Regions from separate parts of the Companilactobacillus sp. HBUAS56275 genome, predicted to be linked through region 2. Evidence: a T-box and tRNA genes for the amino acid it is inferred to sense, from the RefSeq annotation. Region 2 holds a T-box; the other holds one or more tRNA genes.
What was found. A T-box is a leader RNA that pairs with one kind of tRNA and senses whether it is charged. The one in region 2 lies ahead of leuS (leucine--tRNA ligase), so its partner is inferred to be a tRNA-Leu.

Region 1 (12,361 bases), on a different contig from region 2:
GGAGCTATTATTTTGATTCAAAGGTAATTCACAAAATGAAGGATAAATAATTTATCTCAAACCAAACAGTAGAAATACTCTTTAGTCCGGAGCAAAAACTGGGAATACCTTCAGCTGCAAAATTATTGTTATCGGCTTTGCCGATTACAATAAGGCCGATTTTGGAAATCCATTATTTTGCACGAAGTGTAAAATAATTAGTTTCAAAACGTGCCTGCAGCGTTCCAAGGTATTCCCAGTTTTTGTGGAGGACGGGAACCTAAATACTATCTTTTACCATATTTTAATTTTGAAGATTTCCTTCAATCCAGACAGAATAAAGGTTGGTAACGCTGGAATAAAGATCACCATTAAGTAAACTATTCCTGGCAATTGTGCTGTTCCCATCACCATATTAAAGAATGGAATGGCAGTCACTAAGATAGAACTGATTCCTGCAAATAAAACAGCTACGATGAGGTGCTTATTCTCGAATGGATTTCTTCTGAAAATTGATTTGGAACTACGTGCATCGAAAACGTGCCATAGTTGACCGAATACTAATGTTAAAAAGGCTACTGTCTGAGCTTGTTGAGCAGTTGCTCCCATTTGAGCAGCCCAGGCGAAACCTAGATAAACCATGGCTCCCATAATTGATCCACGAATCAAAACTCTGGACCAAGTGTGATTTGCTAAAATTGATTCATTGATATCACGCGGTTTTTCTTTCATAATATCTGATTCAGCGACATCATAACCTAAAGCAAATGAAGGTAGGGAGTCACTGATCATATTGACCCATAATACCATCAAGGCACTCAGAGTGGCTGTGCCTGCAGGTACTTGACCTACTGTTTGGGTAAAGAATAGGCCAAATAATAGAGAAGATACTTCCGCCACATTAGTGGTTAATTCATGGCGCATAAAGTTTTTAATATTAGCGTAAATCATGCGGCCACTACGAACAGACTTTTCAATTGTCGTGAATTTATCATCTAGCAAAATCAAATCTGCGGAATCTTTGGTAACTTCAGTTCCTGTAATACCCATGGCAATTCCGATATCGGCGGCTTTTAGAGCAGGAGCATCGTTTACTCCATCACCAGTCATTGCTACGACTTGTTTGTGGCGTTGCAACTGTTTAATGATTCGTTGCTTATGTTCAGGAGTAACGCGTGCGTAGATATTAGTACCAATAACGGCATTGAATAAGTCATCGTCAGTCATGTCTTCAATTTCTGACCCCTCAATTACACGAGCTTTTTTTGATTTAACAATTCCCAGATCATAAGCGATTGCTCGTGCTGTTTGTGCGTGGTCTCCAGTGATCATAACTACTTCAACCTTAGCGTCATTCAGTGCTTGCACAGATTGTTTGACCTCTGGACGTGGAGGGTCGATGATTCCCGCTACACCAACAATTGTTAGTTGATGTTCTAATTCTTCCACGCTGCTAGTTTGAGCTTCTCGTTTTGTCAGGTCACGATAGGCTACAGCTAAGGTTCTAAGGGCCTTTTTAGCATAATTATCTACGATTTCTTCAAACTGTTTACTTTGAGAACTAGGAATAATTTCACCGTTTTGTAAAATGTTTTGACTGTTTTGTAATAAAACATCCGGTGCACCTTTAGTGTATAAACGATAACCGGTATCAGTTTGGACCACGACACTCATCATTTTACGATCACTCGTAAACGGTAAAGTTCTCACTAATTTATTTTGACTAGCAAGTGTTTCTTTTGTGACACCAGCTTTTTGTCCTAAAACGTGCAAAGCAATTTCAGTAGGATTACCAAATGGTTTGAATACACCATCAACTTCTTTGACACTTGCTTCATTACATAAAACTGCACCTGCTAAAAATAAAGAATTGCGATTAATTTTTTGCCCAACGTCATTTTTGATCGAGCCGTTAGGTTCATATCCCAATCCTTCAACCTGATAAGTTGCGTTTCCGTCATAAAAATTGGTTACGGTCATTTGATTTTGTGTTAGAGTACCGGTTTTGTCGGAACAAATGTAGGAGGTACTTCCTAAAGTTTCTACGCTATCGAGTGATTTGATAAGTCCATTGTTCATGGCTGTTTTAGTAGCCCCAATAGTTAAAACAATGGATAAAACAATTGGCATCGCATCAGGTATCGAAGCAACTGCTAAAGAAATTGACGTTGATAAAACTGAAGTTAACGATGCTATACTTAATTCTCCAGCTTTAATAATTCCTATAACAAAAGTCATTAAAACGATTGCACCAGAAATCTTCATCAACGTACCAGTTAATTTTCTGATAGTGATCTGTAATGGTGAAACTTTTGTATCAGTGTTTTGGATCATCGAAGCAATATTTCCTAATTCCGTATTACTGCCGACGCCAACGACGATTCCGACTCCTTGACCGTTAGAAACAGTTGATCCGGAATATCCCATGTTGGTTCGATCAGCTAATTGAATTTCATCCGCAATAGCTTCAGTATCTTTGGAGATAGCGTCGGCTTCTCCTGTCAGATGGGATTCAATAACTTGTAGCTCGGAACTTTTGATCCAGCGAACGTCGGCTTCAACGAAATCACCCATTTTTACTTTGATGATGTCGCCGACTACAATTTCTGAGGTCGGAATTGTTTGCCATTCGTGATTTCTTAAGACAACACTGGTTCGATTATCCATTTCTCTTAAGGCATCCAAGCTTTTTTTAGTACTCATCTCTTGGAAAAAGACGATCGAGGCGTTGATAATTACCAAAATAAAGATTGCACTGGCCTCATACAAGGCTTCTTTTCCGTGTTGAACGTTATTTTGGATTTTAAAAGCGTATAGGGAACTCATCAGTGATAAGATGATGGCTCCCAATAAAACAATTACGATAGGTTCTTTGAAACCTTGGAGAAAAATTTTCCAAGCTGGGTCTTCATTTTTCTCATCCAGTTTATTTGCGCCATATAGTTTACGATTTTGTTGGACTTGTTCATCATTAAGGCCACGCGTTGAATCGACTAATAGCTTGTCTAGTACATCTGAAGTTGTTAGTTGATAGAATTTGTTCAGAAAATCAGTCCTTTCATATTTATTCCAAAAAAATAGACCTTGATAATTTCTTCTCTTAAGAACGAATTATCAAGGTCGGATAGCTTGAATGTTATTCGCCTACAATTAATGATAGCAAGCAAATATACGTCATGTCAATTTAGGCGCTTAGATTATAGGTGAATAATTTTTTAAAAAGTGACTCAATCAATGAAAAAAAGGGCACAAAAAAAGCAGCTGAACAATCGTCCAACTACTTTAGTAGTGCGGGTAAGAAGATTCGAACTTCCACGGAGGAAACCCTCCACAAGATCCTTAGTCTTGCGCGTCTGCCAATTCCGCCATACCCGCATGCAACAGAGAATATTATACATATAATCAAAAAAATTATCAAGATGATTATGAGTACTTTCTTGTGGTTGATTAAATCAGTGTTTTTTTAATTCGATTGGAACCTTGCTTATTATTTCTTGTTTTGAAAATCATCCAAGATTTGGCGAACTTCATCAGTTGATTTAGCATTCATCATATCATTACGTAGATCAGTTGCCCCAAGTTCTGGTCGAGCATAGATTTTGAAGAATCTCTTTAATGATGGAAAACGTGGTACGTCATAGTGTTGTGAGAAATCATCGAAGAGATCTAACTGTAATCGAAGTAGATTCAATAGTTCATCTAGGGAATGAGTTTGAGGTTCTTTTTCAAAAGCAAATGGATTAGCAAAGACGCCACGTCCAATCATAATTCCATCGAGCCCGGGGTGTTCTTGAGCTAGTTTTACTCCGGCTTGATAGTCGGGAATGTCACCGTTAATTTGTAAAAGTGTTTCTGGCGAAATTTCATTACGTAATCTGATTAGGTCATCAATAACTTCAAAATGTGCCGGAACTTTACTCATTTCCATTTTGGTACGTAAGTGAACTGTTAAGAGTTCAACATGTTGATTAAGTAGGTGAGGAATCCACTCTTTGTATTCCTCCAATTTACTGTAACCTAAACGTGTTTTAATACTAACGGCTAGTCCTGAATTTTTTGCGGCAGACACAATGTTATCAATTTTTTCTGGATTACGGATTAGAAAAGTACCACCGTGATTTTTAATGACAGTCTTATCCGGACAACCGGTATTGATATCGATTGCTTTGAATCCTTTATTTTTTAAAACTTGAGTGCCATTCTCGAAATCTTCGGGAACATCTCCCCAAAGTTGTACAACTGGAAAACTTTTTTCTCGTGGGTCAATGTACAAACGTCCATCGACGGGGAATTTGGTGGTAGGGTCGGTAATACCTTTAGCGTAGACGAACTCGCTGAAGAAAATGTCTGGAGCAGCGGCCTGGACAATTACTTGTCTAAAAACAGTGTTGCTGACGGCCTCCATTGGTGCCATTGAAAAGAATGGACGATTTTCCTCTTTAGCTTGAGTTGCTATTTGTGACCAGAATGATTTTGTCACAGTTGGTTCCTCCTTATTTGAATCACAATACTCTTATGATACTAGTTTCTGAATTTTGACGCTAATATCTAAACCTAGATGATTTTAGCCCGTAGACCAATTATTGTAAATAAAAAATTAATTCGACAAAATTTTACAAAAGGCGCGTTGAAACGCTTGCGTTTTCTGGGTTTTAATCGAATTATATATTAATATTTGTTTAGAACTTAATACAATATTTTTTAACAAATGAATATATTTTTTATTGAGGTGTTATAGTAATATTGATTAAATATCAATATTAGATAGATGGGAGTGTTGTTCTTGTTTCTTGGATCTATTATTTATAATAAAAGACGAGAAATGAATTTGACGCAAATTGAGCTTGCCAACGATATTTGCACTCAAAACACTATTAGTAAAATTGAAAAACACAATATAGCACCGACGGTCAATATTTTAATTAAGATCTGTCTCAAGTTAAATTTGTCATTGAATGATGTGTTCAGTGATTTTGCTAACAAGGATTCAGATAAGGGTGAGAGTATCTTAGATAAAATTGAAAAAGATGCTCTAATGGGTGAATTAACAGATATCGATACTAAGTTGTCGAATTTACAGGGAAAACTGAATGATAACGATATGAAACAATACGAGTTGATTACTGGTGTTATAGATTATCGCGAGGGTAAGACTGACAGTTCATTGTTTACCTTGGATAAAGTTTTGCAACTAACGAAGTCGGCGGATAATGATGTTTATACATTATTAGCTTATTTGTTTAAAGGTTTAGATTATTTGAGTCAAAATCATGTCGATCGGGCACAATATTATTTTCAAATGATCAGTGATGCTTTGAAAGAGAGTACTGATATTCAGAATGCCAATGAATTAGAAGTACTTTTTGTCTGCAAGACCTTGGCTAAATCTTATAATGAAATGGAACTTTATAAGAAAGCCTATCAATTCAGTCGTTGTGGATTGAATTATGCTCAAGAAAAACATATTTCTTATTTTCTTGATGAATTGAATTACGATGCGGCTGTGGCCAGTAAAGGGTTTGATGAAAAGTCAGAAAAGTATGAAGATTATTTCAATCTTGCTTATTATTTGGCCAAAGTTAATCACAATGAAGAGTTACTGACAGTTATAAACCATTAGGAATAGTCTTAATGGCTTATTTTTTTCGGATAATTTTTAAATTAAAAGTGTACGAATTTTTTGTAAAAAAATGTTTAAACAAATTATACTATGCTTGGTCTAAGGAGACTAAGGAAGTATAAATTATGAGAAGAAAAGTGATTGTAGCCTTTCTGGTTGCGTTGATGAGCTTTACTTTTTCAATTTTATCCGTCCAAAGTGTCAAGGCTGAGTCCGTAACTAAAGGCAGTTATGTTGAAGTGTACGCAAAAAAAGCTGAACTTTATAGTTCATCAGGCCGCAAATTAGGCATTTATGAACCGAAGAACAGCGATTGGTATCTTGGTAATACAATTAAAATTTCTGGGAAGGATTTTTATCAAGTAGCTACGGATGAGTACCTAAGTTCCGATGATAGTTATGTCTACCACAATAGACCGGAGATCATCACTGTAAGTAACGATGGGGATGTACCGGTTTATAACAGCAAGCTTGTTGAGAGTACAGAAGTTGCATTAGGACCAGGAACATCCTGGTATTCTGATCGAATCATTTACGCATCAGGTGGAATGCCGTTTGTTCGGGTGGCAACGGATGAATACGTAGGAATGTGGTACGTTGTTCAACAAAAATTTACACAAAGATTATAGTTTCTAAGAAAGGGATATCCATTTTTATTAACGGAATATCCCTTTTTTTATGAAAAAATCTTATATTTTAGCAATGTTGTTAGACTGGGCTGGAATATCGCTTATATAAAAAAATTGATAAAAGTATATGTCATTATAGGTAAATATATGTTGAAAATTCTGCGGAATCCTTGTACTATTAAGTTGCCTATAAAATGCCAATAAAAGAAATAGGCAACGTGTGAATTAAATATAGATTTATTTTATATACAAGAATCAATCTTATGTACGCTATTTTTATGCCAAAAAATAGCTAGGAGATTACTTTATTAGATATAGTGAGGAAAATATTATGAAGAAAACAATCGCATTTTTAGTATGCGCAATACTAGGTAGTAGTGTCGCCACAGCAACTGCAGTTACTGATGTTAATGCCGACTCAGTAACAAAGGGGAATTATGCACAAGTTACAGAAACAGCTGCTCTTTACGACCAAAACGGTAATAAAACTGATACTTCCGTTCAAAAGGACAGTACATGGAAAGTAAATAAATTACAAAAGATCAACGGTAATGAGTATTTCCAAGTTGCCCCTAATCAATTTTTGAGTACAAATGATGGTTTTGCATACAAAAAACGCCAGATGACTATTAAGGTTCAATCATCTGACGATAAGGACTATGTACGAGTTTATGATCATAATTTGAAACAAAGAACAGACGTATCACTTGCATCCGGATCTAAGTGGTACTCCGACTCTGCAATTTATACGTCTCAAGGAATGCCATTTTTAAGAGTTGCTACAGATCAATACGTTGCCATGTTTGATGTTACTGAACAACAATATACAGCTTCCATTAATTAGTTTAATACGTGTGTGTGAATTATTAGTTTAAGATGTTTGTGGTATGCCGACCACTTACATCTTTTTTTATTTTATATATCAATCATTATGTACACTGCCATATGTACGATTAACTTTTATTAGATATATGAGGTGTTTCCTTATTACAAGAGATAGTGTACTATCGTTTCGATCTTGTTTGGATTCACTTTTTGTAAAAAGCTTTTTCCAGAAGTGGAATAAAATTATCGATTATAAATAAAATGCAATATTTTTGATTGAATAAATTATAAAACACAATATTGGTCTAGTCCTCACTGCAAGTATACCTCTAAATCTACTTAATTGGTATATTCCAGTGAGGATTTTTGATTTCGCACATGTTTATTAGTGATTTTTGAAAACAGTGATAGAAATTAATTAATAATGTGCAATATTATGCAATTCTCATCTTGGAAAACTTTTGAAATATAAAAATAATTGTTATCATTTTGATCTTAGACGAATGGTCTATGATACTTTGAAAATTCTATAGTAATTGGTATGACTGGCTTAAGAGGGTATTTTATATAAATATTGAATGATTCATATCTGTGGTATATGAGTAATCTATGACTTAGTATCTGTCTGAAATACAGAAAAGAGTGATAAAAATATGCTATTGGATAAGAAATATATTTATTTAGGTGCTTCATTATTTTCAGCAGCAATCTTAGCATCGCTGTCTACTCAAAATGCTAAGGCTGATACAACAAGTGTTAGTCCTTCGACGACTGATCCGGCAAGTTCAGTGACTGATAAAACTAGTACGGATCCAACAAAATCCAATGATACTAGTGTAACGGCTTCAAATACAACACAAGTGGTTGTAGCAAAGCCCACGACTTCGGGAGTAAAACCAGTTAGTGCCACACTTGTGACACCGGAGACCACAACTATTTCGACAGCCTCGACAGCTAGTCCAACATTAAGTACAACACCAACAAGTACCGTGGCTACTCCGAGCACGACGGCTGCAACAACGAGTACGGTAACAGGTAGTAGTACGACTTCGGGTTCAACTGCAAGTACTACACCTAGTTCAACTACGACTTCAAGTACATCTCCAGTAAAAAGCAGCAGCATTACCACCAGTACGACAATCAATTTAACCGGTGGTCCAACGACCACACCGGAAACAAAACCAACAACTCCAAGTACCACAGCTCCAACAGGTCCTTATGCATTGCCAAGTAACGTGACTGACAATACTGTAGTAAATTTCACTGATCCGTTCTTAAATTATATGGTTAAGAAAGAATTTGGCTTGCAATCAACTGATCCACTGACCGTCGCTACTATTAAAGGATTTAGTGGCAATATTTTGAACTTAGTAGGTGACTTCTATTATGGAAATATGCCGAAGTCTGTAACTAGTACGAACGTAACCAGTTTTGACGGTATGCAATATTTATCCTATTTACCATCTTCGACTGAAATAGCTTTGACGGTAAATGTTTCATCGGATTCTACATCTAATCCCGATTTGACTCCTATGAATGGTTTGAAATTCGAATCATTTGATTTATTCGGTAATTATAGTGACCCCTTATATAAAGAAATTCCTCTCAGTCAAATTCCTAAGTTAAATATAAGTAATGTTGATGAATTAGGATTTCATGGGGACGGAGATATAGCTGCCAATGCTGGTCTTAACAATAAAGAGTTGGCAATGATGGCACCAACAATTGTAGAACTTGCTAACAAGGGTGCGGCCATCTATATAGGTAATTCTTCAATTACTGACTTTTCTCCATTAAATGGAATTGATCAAACTAAAAATTCATACATAAATGTTATCAATAATGTTTACGATCCTACTCCGGTTCATGCAGTGGTTAAGCAACCAATTAGTTTCACGGCAACGCATATTGAAGGTCTCTATGGCAATGATTTATCTACAGGATATGATTATTCGACTTCTGTTCCTGCCGCAGACTTGTCTGAAAACAATCTTGAACATATTAGTGGTGACGAATATAAATTAAGTAATGCTGATCCTTCGTCCAATCTTTTAACCTATGGATATTTGAATGATTATTCCAAATCTGATTCTTATATTCATACAACTTACGGTACGGTTACATTTATTTATGCAGGTACAATGGCACGTCCAATTCTTTGGCAAGATCATCCCAATGTCACACTTAACTATGAGAATGAGGATGGCTCACCAATCATTACTAATGGCACTCGTTTAACTAAGGTGGCCAATGGGACAACAATTGGAGATGCATATGATTTAACATCTGATGCTCAATTAGCTGGATACAAATTTGTCGGCGATTTGGATTCATTGAAGGGCAATTACACTCAAGATCCACAAGTTATTGATTTAAGATTCAAAGCAGATCCCGTTGTTACACCACCTGTTACAACACCAACAACCACCCCTTCAACGGCAGTTTCAAATAAACCAGCTTCAATTACAAGAAGCGATGTTGACTTGCCGGTTTTGGCCGTGTCTGCTAAACCAGTTTATACTTATGACTCAACTGGTACACCTACAGGTAAACAAGTAGTTTTGACGGATACTACTATTAAGGAGTCAGCTAATATAAATGGTGATTTATACTATCAAATTGGACCTGATGAGTGGGTTTTGGCTGATAGTTATAATCCATATGTAGCTGAAACTGGTGTCGTTAAAACCCTTGATGGTGCTTATACGTCATTAGTTGATTCAACTGGTAGTAAAATCAGTTCTACCCTTGGTCCCAACACTTCGTGGAAATACGATAGAATCGTTGAAATTAAGGGTAGCAAGTATTATGAAGTCGGAACGAATAACTTCTTAGCTGTAGACAGCAGTTTACCATTTAAACCAGTCAGTGACTTGAGATTGACAGTCAGGGATGCAGCCGTAGTTTATGATTCTAAAGGACAACGGGTTGGCAAAATTTTATCAAGCAATAGTGATTGGAGAACTGATGGTATAGCTGTGATTGGTGGTATACCAATGTATCATGTCGGCAGCAATCAATGGATTTACGCACAAGATGTGAATACTTATCAACCGGCTGATTTCACCTATCATAATGTTTACTTAACCAATATTTACACTAGCGACGGTCAAATGACCATGAAGATGTTAGGCGCTGAAACGCTCTGGAAAGTAGATCGCATTGTTTATATTAATGGTACTAAGTATTATCGTGTTGGCAGCGATGAGTACATTAAGGACTATGCATCAAGTACTACTAGTTCTGAAGGAGTCTTTATACCAGCAGAGAAATCAGTTGTTCATATAGCAGGAGAGGCACGTCTTTATAATGAAAAAGGCGATTCTCTTGCCGAAAGCTTAGCAGCAAATAGCAGTTGGCAAACTGATGGCTATGAGAATATCGGTGGTCAAATGATGTATCGAGTTGGAAAAGACGAATTTGTCAGCTTTAGTGATTTGAAACCATATACTTTATCAAAAGATATCATCTCGGTAGCTGTGAATACACCGCTTTATGACAGTAAGGGTGCATTGTTGGACGTATTTCTACCAAGCGGCAGTTTATGGAGATATGACAGAACTACAACGATTGGCGGTCATGAGTACGTTCGTGTGGCAGCTGATGAATTTGTAAGAGTATAGGAATAGCAAAAAGACATTCACATTAACCGGTTGGTTGATATGAATGCCTTTTTGATTTGAAAAATATTTTTTAATTCTTATCTTTAGCTTGAATCAATTTAACTTTTTTTAGAATTTGTTTATCAAATGCACGCATGTAATCGTCATGGGTCTTGAATTTCTTTCCCTTTAGTTTACGTGCAGCATCGGTCCAATCGTAATAGTTGATAGGAATCATATTACGATCCTTATTCTTAACATATAATTCAGAGAAATTATTGTCATTTTGAATAGGAGCGGTGAGCCAAATGTACTTGTCGCTTCTATATCGTAAGAAGTATTGGTCATCACGTGTAATAGTATTTTGATATTGTGAGTATTGAATTTGCATATTGAAGGTTTTGCCATAATCGTGTGATAGGTAATCCATACGAACGCCCAGACAAAGTGTCAATAGAGCAAAAATTGGTAAGAGAATTTTCTCATAATTGTTGAAGAAAATATCGAGGTTAACAGTAAAGATAGTAACTAGGAAAACGTAACTAGCAAACATACATCTAGAACCAAATGGTGAAACGATGATGAATGGTGCAATTGCTACATAAGTTGATAACAATAGAGCAAAGTTAGCAATTTTTTGTTTAGTGTTATTGATTCTTAGACTGTAGAAAATCATAAAGATCGTAAATAGTAAGACTAATGTGCCGACGACAATTAAGTGTTTAGGCGTATAAGTTATTTTCAAATAATTGAATAACGTATCCTTTGAGCCGTTACTTACAGAACGATAAGCATCAGATCCGAGAAGAATCTTGATATAGGCTCCATTGATGAACATTAAAATAGCTCCGAGAATATTACCAGCTAAAATAAGGTTCAAGACTTTCTTAAATTGTTCACCGAAGTGTTTTCTGAAGAAGATCCAAACTAAAACGACGTTAAAACAGTTCAATAGGGTGATATGTTCAGCAAAAAATTGTGTAGCTACGGAAGCTAGAAAAATGAGAAACATACTTGTTCGATAATAATGAACATTTTTATTGTCGTAGTTCTTCAAAACTAGATAGAGCATAAATAGTGGGAAAATTGCAGAAGGCAGATAGTTAGCGAACCCAGCATGCCAACCTAAGATTTGTTTGAAAATCATAACTGGACTTAAAAGAATAAGTGCAGCGGCTAAAGCTGATGAAACTAAACCGATATTTTTTTGCGGTACGATTTGTTCACGGATTTTTTGAATCAGGTAAACAATTGTCGTAGGAAAAATTCCATAGGCCATGAAGGCAACCGGTTTGATCTTAGTCATCGCAATAACGAGAAGATCGCCTAGATAACGACCATCGTAATAAGTGAAGATTCCATGTGGGAAATAATTGCTACCAAAGTAGGTTCCCCAATGCAGGTCATCGCCGAGCAGTGGCATCCAAAGACCGATCAGACCGAAGATGATGAATAATATGAAGTAAAAACTGAGCTTAGCTGTTCTTGTCATAATATATCCTTTGAAGTTTCTTTTACTAAAAATATATTTTATCATGGATTGATAAGGATATGCGGCACTACTTGCAGTAAAACGCTTTATATTGGTAATATAATTTACTAATATCTCAAAATTTATAATTATGAAGGGATGAAACTTATGAAGAAAATTGTTGTACTCGGTTCAATCAATGTGGATACGATTCTAAACATTCCACGTTTACCTT
Region 2 (9,300 bases):
ACACACTTTGGTGGAGCCGCCATTCTCTGTAGCAGTGCTGCAGTCAATAGTGGTGCTGGCCTAGTTACTGTGGCTACTACTCCAGAAAAATTTACCGCCATTAACGTAAGAATTCCAGAAGCCATGACGATCGACTATCATCAAAAAAACGATTTAGCACAGGCCATTCAAAATAATGAAGTCATTGCTATTGGACCAGGTTTAGGTACCTCCTCAATTGCTAAAGGATTAGTCAAAGCGGTTCTTAGACTAACCAATGAACATCAAACACTAATCTTAGATGCTTCAGCTTTAACTCTTATTGCCCAAGAAAACATTCCATTAGAGACTAAAGCCAATATCGTTATGACGCCTCATCAAGGTGAATGGCAAAGACTTTCTCACCTTCCCATTAATGAACAAACTCCAGAGAATAATTTTAAACAATTACAAAGTCTAAATCCTCAAGCTGTTTTAATCTTAAAAAAACACTTATCTGAAATTTATTATCAGGATCAAGTTTTCCAAATTCAAGCCGGAAATCCTGGCATGGCAACTGGCGGTATGGGTGATACTTTAACCGGAATTATGGCAGGATTTATCGGTCAATTCGGTTATTCCCTTGAAACCATTTCAGCAGCTCTACTAATACACAGTTTAATTGCGGATAAACTTTATAAAGATAATTACGTTGTTTTACCTTCAAAGATAATCGATAAATTGCCTAAATATATGAAAAAGTTTGGTCAAACAAAATAACAGCCCCTATTAACTATTCAAGACATTGTACTTGAACAACTTAATAGGAGCTGTTTTCATTTAGTATCTAAATTTTATTTAATATTAAAAATTCTTCTAATACCTGCTACCTTTGAACCCAATATCTTATCGGCTAACGATGTCTTAAGTACCAAGTAGCCGTAAATCACTCCACCAAGACCTGCTTCAAGAATCAGAACTACCACACTGATGATTCGATCTGAATTGCCAACGAAGTGGAAGACAACCCAGTTAACGAACATCACTGAAATGAACATGATCAACGAGAACAAAATAATTCCACTAATTCGACGTGAAAGTCTACCAGTCTGGAATGGGTAACTCGAGTGTAATTCTCTTAGCATCAACCAAGAAACTACAGCCATACCGATACTCGTTGCCACCAACGGACCAAATTCATGGAAAATTCCAATCATTGGCAATTGCACAACCACCTTAACAATAAAGCCATAAACGAAATATTTAATTGCCAATTTGTTGCGATATAGCGCCTGTAAAACGGCGGAAAGAACGGTGAAAAGCCCTAACAGAATAGAGATAACCGATGAAAATTGTAACATCAGAACACCCAATGCATCATAACGATAAAATGTCGTCCATAATGGCTGAGCTACAGCGTACATCCCTAATGAAGCTGGAATCATAATGAAGAAGAACAATTCCAAAGTATTCGAAATCTGATCTTCAATCTTTGCCTTATCACCTTTGGAGTATAATCCAGACAAAATTGGAACAGCCGTTACAGCCATTGCTGAAGATAAGGAAACGATGATCATAATTAATTTGTTAGCTTGGAATCCAAATAATGAATAGTAGTTATCCAATTGAGCTCCTGTAGCATTAACAAACATTCGCATAAATTGATTAAATGTTGATTGATCAAACAAGTTAAAGAATGTAATACCGGCATCTAAAATAATGAATGGTACCGCTTGTTCAAAGATTTCACGCGTGAAGTTTCTTTCATCTAAATTCTCAACAGGTTTACTGTTTCTAGAAAGTTGCCTCAGTTTCGGTAATTTTTTGAGAATTGCTAGAACTAAAATAGCAATAGCAACCGCCGCACCGATAAAAGCAGCAAATGTTGATTGAACAACGGCGTTAATATAACTTCCTTTATTAACTACCATAATCAAATAAGTCGCTATCAACATATAAATTACACGTGCAATTTGTTCAATAAATTGTGAAATAGCCGACGGTGCCATGTCTGAATAACCTTGTAAATACCCTCTAAGAATACTCAAAACTGGAATAATCAAAACAGCTACCGCTAATGATTTGATAACTGGAATACTTCGTGGGTCACCATCAGTAAATAACGTTGCTAAAACTGGTGCTCCAAAGAACATCACTGCTCCAAAGATAACACCCATGAACGTCATAATCTTGAGTCCATGTTTAAATAGTTTATTACCAGTTGAATACTGATCCAAAGCATTGTAATGAGAAATCTGTTTTGAAATAGCACCCGGAATTCCGGCTGTCGAAACAATCAAGAATAAACTGTAGATATTATATCCTTTTGCAAATAAAGCATTAGCTGCTGGATAATCAGAACCCATCCATGCCATCCATGGAATAATATATATTGCACCTAAAATACGAGAAAAAATACTACCAGCTGTCATCCAGGCTGAACCCTTTAACATCGTATCTTGAGACGATACTTCGGGATCCATTACTGGCATTACTTCTTCTTCATCATGGCTTTTATTTCCGCCCAAAACTTGCACCACCTTAAAAACTATCCATTTAATTATAGCAAAGTTCTCATCCTAAAAATTTTAAATTACTCTTAATTTATTAAAAAAGCAAATTAATTTTTCTTGCTTCCTGAAAATTTCAGACAATTTTACAAAAAAATCGCTATTCTCCACCACCCAATTAATGATAGAATATTATTCGTTGGATATTTAGGCAAAAATTATTATTCATTTACACAAAAAAGTAGTTTCACGCAATTATTCATTTGATACAAGTATCAGCCCTCACCCTTTAATGTCCAATTTAGTCTGATATTCAACCTAAAAAGGCTTCGGAATAAAATTCCGAAGCCTTTTTTGTTTGTTATTTAACAACAATGTTAACGATCTTGTTAGGAATAACAATTACTTTGACAATATTCTTACCTTCAGTAAACTTCTTAACTTTTTCATCAGCAAGTGCCAATTTTTCTAATTCATCTTTAGCTGTTCCTGTAGCTACTTCCAACTTATTTCTAAGTTTTCCGTTAACTTGAACGATTATCTCAACTGTATCTGAAACCAATTTGCTTTCATCATATGTTGGCCATGCAGCGTATGAAATAGATTCAGAATGGCCTAGTTTATTCCAAATTTCTTCCATCATATGAGGAGCAATCGGTGCCAAGAGTTTAACTAATCCTTCAGCGTAAGCCTTAGGCATTGTATCAACCTTATGTGCCTCGTTAACAAAGACCATCATTTGAGAAATGGCTGTATTGAAGCGTAAAGCATTGTAATCTTCTGTAACTTTCTTAACTGTTTCATTGTAAACTTTATCAAGTTTACCGTCATTTTCATCAGTTAGGAAATCATCACGCAATGTACTGTAATCATCATCATTGATGAAGAGATTCCAAACACGATCCAAGAACTTGGCTGATCCTGATAGTCCATTTTCAGACCATGCAATTGATGCATCCAAAGGACCCATGAACATTTCATAAGTTCTCAAAGTATCAGCACCATATTGTTCAACGACATCATCTGGATTAACTACGTTACCCTTTGATTTAGACATCTTTTCGTGACCCTTACCTAAGATCATCCCTTGGTTATATAGCTTTTGGAATGGCTCTTTAGTTGGGACAACACCCAAGTCATACAATACCTTATGCCAGAATCTTGCATACAATAGATGTAGAACCGCATGCTCAGCACCACCGATGTATAGATCAACTGGTAACCATTGTTTCAATAGATCGTAATCAGCTAGTTGCTTGTCATTATGTGGATCAATGTATCTCAAGTAGTACCATGAAGAACCAGCCCACTGTGGCATTGTGTTAGTTTCACGACGACCTTTACGACCATTCTTATCAACTACATTTACCCAATCAGTTAAGTTAGCTAGTGGACTTTCACCAGTACCTGATGGCTTAATATCATCATCTTCTGGCAATACAAGTGGAAGTTCATCTTCAGGAACAAGTGAAGTTGTACCATCTTCCCAATGAATAACAGGAATTGGTTCACCCCAATATCTTTGACGAGAGAAGACCCAATCACGTAGACGATAATTGACTTTCTTTTCACCAATACCCTTATCTTCTAGATATTCAACCATACGATTGATGGCATCTTCTTTGTTCAAACCATCTAAGAAGTCAGAGTTGATGTGCTTACCGTCGCCAGTAATTGCTCCATCTTCAAGATTACCTTCAATAACTTGTTTCATTGGTAGATTAAATTTCTTAGAGAAAGCATAATCACGGTCGTCATGAGCTGGAACAGCCATAACAGCACCGGTACCATATGTAACAAGAACATAGTCAGAAATCCAAACCGGAATCTTATCACCATTAACAGGGTTAATAGCATAGGCACCAGTGAAGACACCTGTCTTTTCATCATTCAAATCAGTTCTATCTAGATCTGACTTGTGGGAAACTTCTTCCTTATATGCATCAACAGCTGTTTTTTGTTCCGGTGTAGTAATTTTATCAACAAGTTCATGTTCTGGTGCAAGAACCATATATTGAACACCAAAAGCAGTATCTGGTCTTGTAGTAAAGATATTGACCTTTTCATCATGATCAACTAGTGGGAAAGTAATTTGTGCTCCAACTGAACGACCGATCCAGTTTCTTTGCATTTCCTTAATACTTTCAGGCCAGTCGATATCATCCAAGTCATCGATCAATCTGTCAGCGTAGGCCGTAATTTTTAGCATCCATTGGCGCATTGGTTTTCTGATAACTGGGAAACCACCACGTTCTGTCTTACCGTCAATGATTTCCTCATTGGCAACAACAGTTCCTAGATCTGGTGACCAATTAACGGGAACTTCTGCTTCATAAGCTAAACCTTTTTTGTACATTTGTTCAAAGATCCATTGTGTCCACTTATAGAACTTAGGATCAGTTGTTTGAACTTCACGGTCCCAATCATATGAGAAACCTAATGAATTAATTTGACGCTTGAAATTTTGAATATTTTTTTCTGTAAAATCAGCTGGAGTATGACCTGTATTCAAAGCATATTGTTCAGCTGGTAGTCCAAAAGCATCAAAGCCCATTGGATGCAAAACATTGTAGCCTTGAGCACGTTTCATTCTAGCAACAATATCTGTTGCTGTATATCCTTCTGGATGTCCTACGTGAAGACCTTGTCCTGATGGGTATGGGAACATATCCAAAGCATAAAAGTTCTTCTTGTTGGGATCATTGGTCGTCTTGAAAGTGTCATGTTCCTTCCAATACTGTTGCCATTTCTTTTCAACGGTGTTGTGATTGTACATATTTTTCCTCCTATACAAAAAAAGTCCTATGATTAAATATTTAATCATAGGACGAGTTATCGCGTTACCACCTAAGTTCCGCACTAAATAAGTACGACTCTCAAAATCCTTAACGAGGATCAAACGCAGTCACTTACTTAGTTTCGGCAACTATGATTAGTGGACGAGTTCGAAAATAAAAATCTACGCATTCACATCACCATGCGCTTTCTGAATAGTATTTTTATAATCTACTACTTCCGTTGCTTTATATCTTATACCAATAATGTTTGTCCGACAACTAATAAATCTGAATTAAGATTATTTAATTTCTTAATATTATCAATTGTTGTGCCAGCTTGTGAAGCAATAGAGTCGATTGTGTCGCCACTTTGAACGGTAACTGACTTCTTAGTTTCATCAGTTGAATCATTATTAGAATTATTGTTGCTATAATCATTTTGAACATTAATTGCATTCGAATCTGAGTCAGAATCGTTAGATGGAACGTACTTCTTTACTCCACTACGTTCATCTTGAACAACCACTGGAGCTTGCTTGCTACCATAGACATCCCCAACATTACCAACATCACTATCTTTATCAGTTTTATTAGCGGTATTAACCATCGTTGCACCGTTAGTTGTATTAGTCGTTGATGTTGCGGTTGTAGCAGCTTTGCTGACAGTTAAAGTCTTGCCTGGATAAATATAATTATCAGTCTTAAGGTCATTCATATTCATCAAATCTTCAGCTGAAATATTAAATTTATCAGCGATTGATTGTAAAGTATCACCTTCAGCAACTGTGTAAGTCTTATTAGATGCATCATCGAATTGCGTTAGATTGTACTTTTCAATCATGCTATTCAACTTATCAGCGTATGTCGTATCGGTAGCATAACGGCCAGTCAAAAACTTTGTGGCATCTTTATAAGAATCCGTATTACTCTTCCAAGCACCGGCATACAATTGTGAATTACCTGTTGTCCCACCTCTTAAAAGTGAAACATAGTCTTCTAGTGATTCCTTATATGAAGGATACTTTCTAAAGTTAGAACTGATTGAATAAAGATTTCCTGTCCCATCATCTTCTTGTGTACCCATATTAACTGATGCACCGTCATATTCACCCTTGATACCAAATAGATTGTAGTTAGGAGCACTAGCCAAGCCACTAGTTCCCCAGCCACTTTCAATCATAGCTTGAGCAATCATAACTGATGCATAAAGGTCGTTGTTTGAGGCAAGCTTTCGAGCAGAGTTACCAATGTAATCGATAAATTGTTGATCTCCTACACCTTTTGAACTTACTGGAGTAGTTGTAACTGCTGAGTTTTGAGATAACAAATTATTTACAGATAAAGCTTCAGCTTTAACAGGCGTTGGAGTGGAGATATTGGCAACTTCAGCTACTGCAGCACCAACAAACATACTAGAACCTAATATGGTCATATTCTTACGCAAGTTTGCATTCTTGCTTCTTTTATTATTTAATCTAGTCAATCGACTATCTTCGATTTTTCTTTCACGACGTGTAATAACCATAAGTATTTTGCTCTCCCTCAAAGTCTTTATACTTTATTATATTTCTTAACAAAATCTTAAACAATAGAGAGACTAAAAATTATGAAAATATCTAAAAAATTATCCCTTTTATTAATCATTTTAGTAATATTTTTTACTTTCTGGAGTATAAATGTGGCTCAAAAAAGTTCAATCATTACTAATTTCGATGCAAGTTTTATACAACAAATTTACCATCATAATCAATTTTCACTTAGCATCTTCAGACCAATCACTAACCTTGGCGACACATTTCCCACAATAGCAATTGCAGCGATATTTTTTATCCTATTAGTAGTTAAAAAATATTATTACGCAGCTATCTATTTAGTCTTGAATAAAGTCGTCGTTGCCCTATTCAACAGTCTAATAAAAAACATAATAGAACGACCTAGACCAAGTCATTACCATTATGTTTATGCTGGTGGTTATAGTTTTCCAAGTGGTCATTCAGCAAGCTCATTTGCATTATATATATCACTTCTAATTATTAGTCTTTATATTTTCAAGCAACTAAAGATCAAAGCAATCATCAGTATAATGACAATTATTATGGTACTACTCGTTGGTTACAGCCGGATTTTTTTAGGGGTTCACTATCCCAGCGATGTGCTAGGTGGTTACACCCTTGCAGCTATAATCATAACTTTTAATACTCTATTATTTAGAACCAAGGATCTTTCGATTCTTCAGCTCAAAGGCATTAAGAATTAAACCCAACACTAATAGTACAAGAGATGCGACATAAATATTGTGCAATCCTGAAAAAAGAATTTGTCTCATTTTGGGCAAAAGCTGATGTGGCAAGGAACTTGCAGTTTGTGGATCAATCAATTTATTCATCATGTCGACCGAAATGTTCTTGTTTTCCGCTGCTCCTCGTGCCAAAGCTGAATTTAAAATAATTCCGTAAACAGAGACCATCATTGATTGACCAATAGTTCTCAACAGTGTATTGAAACTAGTTGCTACCCCAACATTTTCAGGATCAACAACAGTTTGAGCCGTGACAGTTGTTGTTGTGATTGTTAAACCAAAGCCAAGTCCAGCCACTGCAGCTAAGCCACAGAAGTAAATAAATGGCGTCGTAGGCCCAGCCATTAACAACAATCCATTAGCAACAGCTAAAAAGAAAAGACTTATGTAAATGACACGATTGGGTGCCATTTTTTTTATTAAAGTTCCAGCCCAGAATGATCCAAAAATCCATACCAGTGAACTAGGCGTAACAGCAAATCCACCCATTGATGGGCTCAAGCCTAGGATTCCTTGCATCCAAGTTGGAATATAAGCTTCAAAACCAATTAGGAAACCACTAACGATTAAGGCTAACAAGTTTTGAATAACAAAAGTTTTATTTTTAAACAATTCCAAAGGCAGAATTGGATCCGCCACATGCTTTTCAACATGAATAAATAAGAAAATAGAAACGATGGAAACGACTGTCAAGCCAATTGGTAAAAGAACATTACTACTACCTATATTTTGTAGTGCCAACATTAAAGGCAATAAGATCATAATTAATAAAATAGTTCCCGCGTAATCAATTCTTAATTTCTCATGTTCACGTTTTTCTTCTTTAAAGAATAACCAGATCAAACTCATTGTCAGTAAACCAACCGGCAAATTAATTAAAAAGACCCAGTGCCAGCTTAATTTTTCAACAATAAAGCCACCTAATAATGGTGCAATAATAGCGGCAATTCCCCAGGCTGATCCGTTAAATCCTAAAATTTTGGCACGTTTTTCCAAAGGATAAATATCAGCAATAATCGTAAATGTTAATGGTTGAATGGCACCTGAACCAATACCCTGAACCACACGTGCAAGAATTAATGTCAACATTGAATTAGACATTGCACAAAGTGTAGATCCAATAACGAATAATACTAAACCAATCATCAATACTGGTTTTCGACCTATGATATCGGATAATTTTCCATAAATTGGTGTTGCTACGGCTGTCATCAATAAATATATTGAGAAAACCCAGTTCATCAAACTTACCCCATGCAAACTCCCAATAATGGTTGGCATAGCTGTCGAAACGATCGTACCCTCTATCGCTGTCATAAATGTGGCAATAAACACGGCAATCGTGACAATTACAACATTTGATTGATTCTTTTGTGTCATTAAATAACTCCTCCCATAAAAAAAGAGACCTTCCCTAAAGTTTAAACTTTAAAGAACGCCTCTGTAATCACCGATTAAATTTTCAAGAAACTCTTAATATCTTCAACTTTATCAAGTTTTTCCCATGGCAAATCGATATCTGTACGTCCGAAGTGACCGTATGCGGCCGTCTTCTTATAGATTGGTCTTTGTAGATCAAGCATCTTAATGATACCTAGTGGACGTAGGTCAAAGAACTTATTGATAACTTCTTCAATTTGTTCTTCTGAAAAGTCACTAGTACCGAATGTATCAACGTGAATTGAAACAGGTCTGGCAACACCAATAGCATATGCAATTTGAATTTCAACCTTTTCAGCAACGCCTGCTGCAACAA

Region 1: it encodes a tRNA-Leu, which carries the amino acid that the T-box ahead of leuS (leucine--tRNA ligase) is inferred to sense. The anticodon was not compared.

The regions. Positions count from the first base shown of each region.
Region 1 covers NZ_JAYKKK010000003.1:283,751-296,111, reverse strand. Annotated here, with positions in the region: gene U8526_RS07840 (cation-translocating P-type ATPase) at 274-3,024, opposite strand; tRNA gene U8526_RS07835 (tRNA-Leu) at 3,269-3,354, opposite strand; gene U8526_RS07830 (tRNA-dihydrouridine synthase family protein) at 3,467-4,459, opposite strand; gene U8526_RS07825 (helix-turn-helix domain-containing protein) at 4,748-5,599, shown strand; gene U8526_RS07820 (SLAP domain-containing protein) at 5,725-6,228, shown strand; gene U8526_RS07815 (SLAP domain-containing protein) at 6,560-7,072, shown strand; gene U8526_RS07810 (SLAP domain-containing protein) at 7,707-10,676, shown strand; gene U8526_RS07805 (hypothetical protein) at 10,747-12,147, opposite strand; gene rbsK (ribokinase) at 12,295-12,361, shown strand, end outside.
Region 2 covers NZ_JAYKKK010000001.1:758,089-767,388, forward strand. Annotated here, with positions in the region: gene U8526_RS03525 (NAD(P)H-hydrate dehydratase) at 1-738, shown strand, start outside; gene U8526_RS03530 (putative polysaccharide biosynthesis protein) at 813-2,450, opposite strand; gene leuS (leucine--tRNA ligase) at 2,830-5,244, opposite strand; T-box leader at 5,289-5,504, opposite strand; gene U8526_RS03540 (glucosaminidase domain-containing protein) at 5,499-6,770, opposite strand; gene U8526_RS03545 (phosphatase PAP2 family protein) at 6,852-7,502, shown strand; gene U8526_RS03550 (MDR family MFS transporter) at 7,449-8,924, opposite strand; gene metK (methionine adenosyltransferase) at 8,999-9,300, opposite strand, start outside.